Regions from separate parts of the Streptomyces sp. NPDC007971 genome, predicted to be linked through region 2. Evidence: riboswitches for the same ligand, from Rfam matches in the RefSeq annotation. Region 2 holds a riboswitch; each other region holds the start of a gene.
What was found. Region 2 has a riboswitch for cyclic di-AMP ahead of ACFZCP_RS00365 (NlpC/P60 family protein). Riboswitches for the same ligand answer to the same signal wherever they lie in the genome.

Region 1 (3,265 bases), on a different contig from region 2:
GCTGATCGCCGCGCCCCTGTCCTCGCTGCGCACCACGGTGCTCACCGGCCTCGCCTCCCTGGCCGCCACCGTCGCGGTGCACGCCGGCTACGGCCTGCGCCCGGACGCCGGCACGTTCACCGAGGTGTTCACGGTGGCCACGGTCGCCGTGCTGGCCGCCGTCATCAACCAGGTCGTACGCCTCGGCGACCAGCGGCTGGCCTCCGCCCGGGAGATCGCCGTGGCCGCCCAGCGGGCCGTCCTGCCCGAACCCGCCGCCCGTATCGCCGGTTTCGACATCGCGGCCCGCTACGAGGCGGCCCAGCGGGACGCGTTCATCGGCGGCGACCTGTACGCGGTGCAGGACAGCCCGCACGGCGTCCGGCTGATCGTCGGGGACGTGCGCGGCAAGGGCATCGGTGCCGTCGCCGCCGTCGCCGTGGTGATCGGGGCGTTCCGGGAGGCCGCCGAGCAGGAGGCCACGCTGGAGGCGGTGGCCGAGCGGCTGGAGCGCGCCCTGGCCCGCGAGGGCACGCGACGGGAGGGGCTCGACGCCTTCGAGGGCTTCACGACCGCCGTCCTCGCCGAACTCCCGCACGGCGAAAGGGCCGTACGGATCGTCAACCGCGGCCACCCGCCGCCGCTGCTGCTGCACGACGACGGCACCGTGCGCACCCTGGTCCCGTGCGAGCCCGCACTGCCGCTCGGCATGGGCGACCTGGGCCTGTGGCCCGACCGGGCGACGGAGTACGGCTTCCCGGGCGGCGCCACCCTGCTGCTCCACACCGACGGCCTGTCCGAGGCCCGCGACGGCCACGGCCGTTTCTACGATCCCGCCCGGCGGCTCACCGGGCGCAGCTTCCCCGACCCGGGCGCCCTGCTCGGCCGCCTGGCCACGGAGGTGCGCCGGCACTCCGGGGGAGGGACGACGGACGACATGGCGCTGCTGGCCGTACGGCGGCCCTGACCGGCCGGCTCCGGCTCCCATGACCCACAGTGACCGGACGACAGCCCTCCGCATAACATCTGAGTCACCATCAAAGCCTCTGTGACTGCTGAACGTCGGTCAACTCGCCCGTTTTCCCCCGGTCATACCCCGTACGTCCGCGTCGAAGAACGTTAATGATCAAGCCGAACGGCTTGGAATCTCACAGGTGGGTCTATTAACGTTCGATAACGCAGCGCGGTCGTCCCAGCCGTCACCCGAGGCGGCTCCGTGCGCACGTGCCGAATCCCGCAAGGGAACCGGGGAACCACCACCTTGGGGTGAATCGCGCAGACACCGTCGTGAACTTTGCGAGTCCACGGCCGGTTTACGCGCGTAGGAGACCTTCCGCTCCGAACCCGTCAGCTAACCCGGTAGGCGGAGGAAGGAAAGGAGCACGCCTTCGTGGCGTCCAACCGGCCTGCCCCAGAAGCCCCGTTCATCCCGGCTCAGCGCGAGACCGAGACCTTCGGCTACGGCGACCACCGCACTGACGAGGGCCCCTGGGAGGAATGGAACCCCACCGAGGACTCCGTCCGCCCGGTGCGGGGCCGGCACCGCGTCGCCAAGCAGCGCGGCGGACTCGCCCGCAGCTCCACCGTCCTCGGCGTCGGCGTGATAGCCGCCGTCGGCGCGGGCGGGATGGCCAGCGCCCACACCGGCAAGCCGCCGGTGTCCCTCTCGATGCCCGACCTGCCCTCCGTCGGCTCCCTGTTCGACGACTCCTCCGCCTCCGACGCGGCCAAGGCCACGACGCCCACGCTGAGCAAGGTCGGGGTGACCTCCGCCGACAGCGACCGGAGCGGCAACGCAGGCGAGGCCCTGCGCAACCGGATCATGGCGCAGGCCGAGCAGCAGCAGAGCAAGGCCGACAGCAAGGCCACCGCCGCCGCCCTCGCCGACGCCGAGAAGCAGAGCGCCGCCGCGGCCGCCAAGGCGCAGAAGGAAGCCGCCGACAAGGCCGCGGCCGCCAAGGAGAAGGCCGAGGCCGCCGCGAAGAAGAAGGCCGAGGAGGAGCGCCTGGCCGCCCTGGCCAAGGAGTACAAGCTGCCGGTCGTCTCGTACACGATCACCGGCACCTTCGGCCAGCCCGGCTCGATGTGGTCCTCCGGCTACCACACCGGCCTCGACTTCGCCGCTCCCACCGGCACCCTCATCAAGGCCATCCACAGCGGCACCATCACCCAGGCGGGCTGGGCCGGCGCCTACGGCTACCGCACCGTCCTCACCCTGGACGACGGCACCGAGCTGTGGTTCTGCCACCAGTCCTCGATCGGCGTCTCCGTCGGCCAGAAGGTCAGCACCGGAGACGTCATCGGACGCATCGGCGCCACCGGCAACGTCACCGGGCCTCACCTCCACCTGGAGGTCCACCCGAACGGCCAGGCCACCGGCATCGACCCGGCGCCGTGGCTGCGCGACAAGGGCCTCAACCCCTGACCGGCCGGGACGCCTGAGCCTCGGCACCCTCTCATCCGGTCCCCGGTACCCCCTCATCCGGTCCCCGGCAGCCCTGACGACAACCCCCCGACGTCAGGGCTGCCGGTCGTCCGGCCCCCACCATTCGCAGCAATCGCGGAATGGACGGGACGGATGTGATCGTTGAACCGGGACATGACCGACTCCCATGCCTCACGCCGCACCCTCGGCTCCTCCGACCTCCGCGTCTTCCCGCTCGCCCTCGGCGGCAACGTCTTCGGCTGGACCGCCGACGAGGACACCTCCTTCGCCGTCCTGGACGCCTACACGGCCGCCGGCGGCAACTTCGTCGACACCGCCGACGCCTACTCGGCGTGGGCCGAGGGCAACAGGGGCGGCGAGTCCGAGACGATCATCGGCAAGTGGGTCAGGGCCCGCGGCAACCGCTCCGACGTCGTCATCGCGACCAAGGTCAGCCAGCACCCGGAGTACCAGGGCCTGTCCGCGGCCAACATCAAGGCCGCTGCCGACGCCTCCCTGCGCCGCCTGGACACCGAGTACATCGACCTCTACTACACCCACTACGACAAGCCCGAGGTCCCCGTCGAGGAGATCATCGGCGCCCTTGACGACCTGGTGAAGGCGGGCAAGGTCCGTCAGATCGCCGCCTCCAACATCACCCCCGAGCGGCTCCGGGCCTCTCTGGACTTCTCCGAGCGCGAGGGCCTGGCCCGCTACGTCGCCCTCCAGCCCCACTACAACCTGGTCTCCCGCGACACCTACGAGGGCCCGCTGCAGGACGTCGCCGCCCGCGCGGGCCTCGCGGCGGTCCCCTACTACGCGCTCGCCTCCGGCTTCCTCACCGGCAAGTACCGCCCCGGT
Region 2 (3,265 bases):
GCCGTACGACGAGCACCAGCAGCGGTGGCCAGAGCAGCGCCGCCAGGGCCAGTGACGTCTGCGCGAGATGCTGCAGGCCGAGCGCCGAGATCCGGGTGCCGAGGACCGTCGTGGCGGCGACGGCGGTGAGCGCGCCCGGGCTCCGGGCCTCGGTCACCCACCGCTCCCACTGCCCCACCAGCCGTACGGCGAAGTGCGCAGCGAGCGCCACCCAGGCGATGCAGGCGAGCCACAGGAAGACCCGGGACAGCGTCTCGGCGCCTGCCAGGTGCAGGTCCACCGACACGATGCCGGTCGCCATCACGGCGGCCCCCGCCGCCGGCGGACGCCCCGCCCACCACGCACGCAGAGCCGAGATGCCGGGCATGCGCCCGATGCTAGGCAGCCGGGCGGCCCGCGGGGGGAGGGCACGCGCGCGTGGGGCTCGAAAAGAGCACGGGCCGGGAGAGCGTGGGTCGGGCAGGTACGGGTCGGGAGGAGGGCACCGGTCAGACGGGCCGCACCACGCTGTGCACGACCGATTCGCCCCACTGGTAGACGGGCTCCTCGCGGACGCACCCGCCGGGCGTCGGGGCGTGGACCAGCTTGCCGTCTCCGGTGCAGATGCCGACATGGCTGCTGTCGCCGTGGAAGAAGACCAGATCGCCCGGCAGGAGGTCGGCGAGGGGCACGGGGGTGCCCGCCCGGGCCTGGTCGCGGCCGGTGCGCGGGAGGGCCACACCGGCGGCTCTCCAGGCGGCCTGGGTCAGGCCGGCGCAGTCGTAGGAGCCGGGGCCACTGGCACCGGACACGTACGGCTTGCCGATCTGGGCACGGGCGAAGGCGACCGCCTTGTCGGCCCGGCTGGCGTACGAGCCGACGGATCCGGTGGACCCGGTCGACCCGGTGGACCGCGACCCGATGGATCCGATGGACGATGAGTCGGCGGATGCCGTGGACGGCGATCCGGTGGATCCGGTGGACGGCGACCCGGTCTCCTGCCGTGCCCGTGCCCGCCGCCGCGTCGGCTCGGCCGTCTGCCACGTGGCCTCTTCCCGGTCCGGCTGCTCGGCCGTCTGCCATGCGGCCTCCTCCCGGTTCCACTGCCCGGCCGAGGCCGGCTGCGCGTTCTCCTGGGCCGTGAGCCGTGACAGCAGGTCGCGCGCGGTGACGAGCTTCTTCTGGACGGCGGCCTTGGCCGCCTTCACGTCGTACGGTGCCGCCGAAGTCTCGGGGCTCGCCTCGGGGGCCACGCCGGGGTCCACGTCAGGGGTGGCGTCGGGGTCCGCGGTGGTCCGCCCCCGCTCGGCCGCGTCCTTCACACGCGAGGCCAGCCGCTTCATCACCCGGTGCGGGGCGAAGTGGTCCTGCGGAAACTCCGCGAGGAGGGCGGTCGTGTCCGGGGCGGTGGCGAAGGAACCCAGCCCCTCACGGGCCTTGGCGAGCCGGCCCGGGCGCCGGGCACTCTCCTCGGCCAGGGCGTCCGCCTTCCCCTGCTGCCGGCCCGCCGGCTGCTCCTCGGCCGCCGCGTCGGCCCGGCGGTAGAACTCGTCGACCTTCTTCTCGATCTCGGCCGGGCTCGGACGGCCGTCGAGTGCGGGGACGGCCTCGGCCGTCTGGGACAGGACGGCCACGGAGGTGATGGCGGCGGTGGCGAGAGCGGGTGTGCGGACGCCCGCTCCGAGGGCTGTGCCGGGGCGCGGCTTGCGGTGCGACGCCAAGGGAGGCGACTCCTTCCAATGGGCCGCCTACCGGGTTAGCTGTCGGGTTCGGGCGGGTGGTTCGGAAGGGTTGCCCTACGGCTTCGTCCCGGACGGGAGTCGGCCGATTCACCCCAGGATCGGTGGGTCCCCGGCTCCGGCGGCCATGTGGAGGCGTACCGGACTCGGCGGAGGCCGCAGCGCTCGGCGACGTTCGCCGGAAGGGGGTCGTGCGGCCTGACCGCAACCTAGCCAACTCGTGTGACTCCTGTGAAGGTTGGAGTGTCATATGTCCGATACATTTCCGTGACCTGAGGCCGTTTTCATACAGGCGTGACAAGACGCTCTCGCAGCGTGAGGGGCAATCGGCGCGGAGCGGAGTGGTGATCGACTCTCCGGGACCGTGTCCGATAGCGGGTGCCTGCGGGGGCCGTGTTCCCGGGACGGCGACCGGTTGTCGGTGCGGCACCCTAGACTCGGAGAGCGATGAGCAGCCTCTTTGACGACAGCTTCCTGGCGGACCTCCAGCCCCCTCGCGGGAACGACGAGGAACCCCCGCCGCCGCCCGAGGACGATCACGCTCCGGAGTCGCTTCCGGGCGATCTGTTCGGCGGGAAGTTCGACGTGCCGCCGGACCGGGACGCCTACTACCGCGACGGAGCCCCGCGCCCCGCGATCGACGCGGCAGCGCTCCTGGAGGGGCTGAACGAGAACCAGCGCGCCGCGGTCGTCCACGCCGGCTCGCCGCTGCTCATCGTCGCCGGCGCGGGCTCCGGCAAGACCCGCGTGCTCACCCACCGCATCGCCCATCTGCTCGCCGAGCGGAGCGTGCACCCGGGTCAGATCCTCGCGATCACCTTCACCAACAAGGCCGCGGGCGAGATGAAGGAGCGCGTCGAGCAGCTCGTCGGCCCGCGCGCGAACGCGATGTGGGTCATGACCTTCCACAGCGCGTGCGTGAGGATCCTGCGGCGCGAGTCCAAGAAGCTCGGCTTCACGTCGAGCTTCTCCATCTACGATGCCGCCGACAGCAAGCGCCTGATGGCCCTGGTCTGCCGCGATCTGGACCTCGACCCCAAGCGCTTCCCGCCCAAGTCCTTCAGCGCCAAGATCAGCAACCTGAAGAACGAGCTGATCGACGAGGAGGACTTCGCCGCCCGGGCGGGCGACGGCTTCGAGAAGACCCTCGCCCAGGCCTACGCGCTCTACCAGTCGCGGCTGCGCGAGGCCAACGCGCTCGACTTCGACGACCTGATCATGACGACGGTCAACCTGCTGCGCGCCTTCCCGGACGTGGCCGAGCACTACCGCCGCCGCTTCCGGCACGTCATGGTCGACGAGTACCAGGACACCAATCACGCCCAGTACGCCCTCGTGCGCGAGCTGGTGGGCACCGGCGAGCGCGCCGCCGTGGACGTCGACGTCCCGCCGGGCGAGCACGACCTCCCGCCCGCCGAGCTGTGCGTCGTGGGTGACGCGGACCAGTCGATCTACGCCTTCCGGGGCGCGACCATCCGCAACATCCTCCAGTTCGAGGAGGACTACCCGAACGCGACGACGATCCTGCTGGAGCAGAACTACCGCTC
Region 3 (3,265 bases), on a different contig from region 2:
CCCGGCGGAGCCGACGGACACCGTGTCGTCCGCTTTCTCCGCGCTGTCGAGTGCCTGCTGCATGGTGATCAGGAGGGCCTGGTCGTGGCGGAGCGTCTCCAGCTTCTCCTGAAGTGCGGCCACCTCGCTGCTGAGACGCTCCTGCTCTTCGGCGTTGCGCGTCAGGTCTTCTGCCACCCGAGCGGCGTACAACGGCCTGAGGCTGGTTGTTTCATCCTGATTCTCGGCCACAGTGACTCTCTCCCGGAAGTTGTGTGCCGTTGCTTGGCCGAATAGTACTCACAACAATTTCGATTAGCTTCTGTGCGTACCCAATCCGCAGTGGCATATACGTTCGGAAGGTCGGCATTCCGTGCAGCGAACAGGGCTCGACGCGTCGGCGAGAGTGACTCAACGGGTGTGAAAGTTGCGGGAGTTGACTCCGAACTTCACGTCGCAGTCGCCATGAACAAGGAATGTTCAGGGTGCTGAAGCGGTCGGAGTGTACCGATCGTCTTCGACGGCCTGCGCCGTTTCGCGCAGTGCGAGCGGGGGGTGGGGCGTTCACTCGCGTCCCGCAACGAAGTGCCCTCGGAGTGCTGGGTGCGACGTTCAGCGAGCGCGACAGTGTCGCTGCTCGTAGGTCGGACGAGGCAAGAACGACCACCCCGGTCCTGGCCGCCACTGATTCCTGGGTCCGTCCTGGGCTTCCCGGGGACGTCCGGCGACGGCTTTCGCGACCGATCGCGTACCCTGGGAGAACGATGGTTCTCGCACACGTACGGCAAGGGCGGCCCGCGATGCAGGAAGACCCGATCCGCACCCGGATCCTGGATGCGGCCGAGGAGCTGTTCTACGGCCAGGGAATTCAGGCGATCGGAATGGATGCCGTGCGCACTGCCGCCGGAGTCACCCTCCGGCGTCTCTACCAGCAGTTTCCCTCCAAGGGTGCGCTGGTCGAGGAGTATCTGCGGCGGCGGGACGCCCGGTGGCTGAACGATCTGAAGGAGCATGTCGAGGCGGCGGACGTGTCCCCCCGGGAACGTGTGCTGGTGGTCTTCGACTGGCTCCATGGCTGGTTCGAGGAGCCGGACTTCCGTGGGTGCGCCTTCATCAACTCCTTCGGCGAGCTGGGTGCCACGTCCCCGGAAGTCACCGACGCCGCACGCCACCACAAGGAGCGGTTCCGGCACTACGTGGCCGACCTGGCAGGACGGGCGGGAGTTCCCGCGGACGTCGCCGATCAGGTCGTGCTGCTCGCCGAAGGGGCCATGACCACCGCGGCCATCTCGGGCAGCCCCCGCCCTGCGGCTCAGGCCAGGGCGGCCGCGGCGACTCTCCTGCAGGGGCCGCGAGTCGCCTGAGGCGTACCGGCGGTCGGTTTGGGTCGCCGGGCGCGGCACACCTGCGGCGGCCTTGAGTCGAGGCGGGTTCCCGCCGGCATGGGCCTCCTCGGTCTCGCTCGGTGCCGCGAGCGGAGCGCTCGGTGGGAGCGCCGAGCCGAGCGCCCGGCGCTCCCGCATATGTGTGGACGGCGCAATTCCGGACCACTCGTCCCACACCGACGCGGATTGACTGCGCTCAACGACGCCATCGAGCAAAGGTCACGAAAATGTATCGGGCATATCGCCCATCATCCTTCACAGGGGCCACACGAGTTGGCTAGCGTTCCCGACAGGCCGCCCGACCCCCACCGGCGAACGTCGCCGGGCCGTGCGGCCTCCGCCGAGTCCGGCGCGCCCGCACGGCAGCCGGAGCCGGGGACCCACCGACCTTGGGGTGAACCGGTCCAACTCCCTTCCGGGGACAGGGCCGTAGGGCAACCCTTCCGAACCACCCGCCCGAACCCGACAGCTAACTCGGTAGGCGGAACATGGAAGGAGTCGCCTCCCTTGGCGTCGCACCGCAAGTCGGGCTCCACGGGCACGCGCGTAGTCGGCATACGCACCCCTGTCCTCGCCACGGCCGCCCTCACCTCCCTGGCCCTGCTGTCCCAGAACGCCGATGCCGCCCCCTCCGCCGGCCACAAGCCGAGCCTCGAAGAGGTCGAGAAGAAGGTCGACGACCTGTACCGCCAGGCCGAGTCGGCGACCGAGAAGTACGACGCGGCGAAGGAGAAGACCGCGAAGGAGCGCGAGCGCGTCGACGCCCTGCGCGACGACGTGGCCAAGCGCACGGCCAGCCTCAACAAGGCGCGTGAGGAGCTGGGCCTGTTCGCCGCGGCCCAGTACCGGAACGGGGTCGCCGCCCCCGACACCGCGACCTTCCTGCTCACGGACAACCCGCAGGACTACTTCGACCAGACGCAGCTGATGAGCCGGATGACCTCGCGTCAGAAGGGCGCGGTCGACGACTACATCACCGAGCAGTCCGCGACCATGAAGACGCGGCAGGAGGCCGGCCGGAGCCTCGAAGCGCTGACCAAGTCGCAGAACGACCTCCAGACGGCCAAGTCCACCGTCCAGACGAAGCTGTCCACCGCGCGGGAGCTGCTGTCCAAGCTGACGGCGGAGGAGAAGGCACGTCTGGCGGCGATCGAGAAGCAGAAGCAGGAGGAGGCGGCGCGCAAGGCGGCGGAGCTCGCCAAGCGGCAGGCCGCGGCGGCGCAGGCGGCGAAGAAGCAGCAGAGTGCGTCGTCGGGCTCGACCTCGGGCTCCTCCTCGGGATCCGGGTCCTCCTCGGGATCGGGCTCGTCCTCCGGATCCGGCTCGTCCTCCGGTTCGGGCACCTCCACCTCCTCGTCGGGCTCCACGTACGCCGCCAAGGCCGCGAAGGCGCTCGCCTTCGCCCGCGCGCAGGTCGGCAAGCCCTACGTCTGGGGCGCCACCGGGCCAGGCTCCTACGACTGCTCCGGCCTCACCCAGGCCGCCTGGAAGGCCGCCGGCGTCTCCCTGCCGCGCACCACCTACGACCAGGTGAACGCCGGCAAGACGGTGTCCCTGACCGACGCCCAGCCCGGCGACCTCGTCTTCTTCTACGACGACATCAGCCACGTCGGTGTCTACATCGGCAACGGCATGATGATCCACGCGCCGAAGCCCGGCGCCTACGTCCGCGAGGAATCCATCTACTACGGCGGTGACTCGATCATCCACAGCGTGGTCCGCCCGGCCTGACGTGCGGTGGCGGCGAGACGGCCGACCCGCAAGCGCGTGCATGCGCTTCCGCGTGCAGAGGCAGCATCTCGGCGTGAGAGCCCGGGCCGGTGCGGACCGGGCGTTTCACGGCTGCGCGGGAAGCTGCTGTTCCGTCCAGATGACCTTGCCGTCAGGCGTGTGGCGAACGC

Region 1: it holds a riboswitch for cyclic di-AMP, as region 2 does, so the genes downstream of both, ACFZCP_RS24870 (peptidoglycan DD-metalloendopeptidase family protein) here and ACFZCP_RS00365 (NlpC/P60 family protein) in region 2, are expected to answer to the same signal.
Region 3: it holds a riboswitch for cyclic di-AMP, as region 2 does, so the genes downstream of both, ACFZCP_RS44750 (NlpC/P60 family protein) here and ACFZCP_RS00365 (NlpC/P60 family protein) in region 2, are expected to answer to the same signal.

The regions. Positions count from the first base shown of each region.
Region 1 covers NZ_JBIBJK010000011.1:309,093-312,357, forward strand. The annotation lists gene ACFZCP_RS24865 (SpoIIE family protein phosphatase) at 1-946, shown strand, start outside; cyclic di-AMP (ydaO/yuaA leader) riboswitch at 1,195-1,362, shown strand; gene ACFZCP_RS24870 (peptidoglycan DD-metalloendopeptidase family protein) at 1,370-2,404, shown strand; gene ACFZCP_RS24875 (aldo/keto reductase) at 2,579-3,265, shown strand, end outside.
Region 2 covers NZ_JBIBJK010000001.1:82,215-85,479, forward strand. The annotation lists gene ACFZCP_RS00360 (tellurite resistance/C4-dicarboxylate transporter family protein) at 1-367, opposite strand, end outside; gene ACFZCP_RS00365 (NlpC/P60 family protein) at 489-1,700, opposite strand; cyclic di-AMP (ydaO/yuaA leader) riboswitch at 1,708-1,880, opposite strand; gene pcrA (DNA helicase PcrA) at 2,166-3,265, shown strand, end outside.
Region 3 covers NZ_JBIBJK010000041.1:17,522-20,786, forward strand. The annotation lists gene ACFZCP_RS44740 (hypothetical protein) at 1-177, opposite strand, end outside; gene ACFZCP_RS44745 (TetR family transcriptional regulator) at 744-1,343, shown strand; cyclic di-AMP (ydaO/yuaA leader) riboswitch at 1,693-1,863, shown strand; gene ACFZCP_RS44750 (NlpC/P60 family protein) at 1,872-3,095, shown strand; partial or broken gene ACFZCP_RS44755 (SpoIIE family protein phosphatase) at 3,201-3,265, opposite strand, start outside.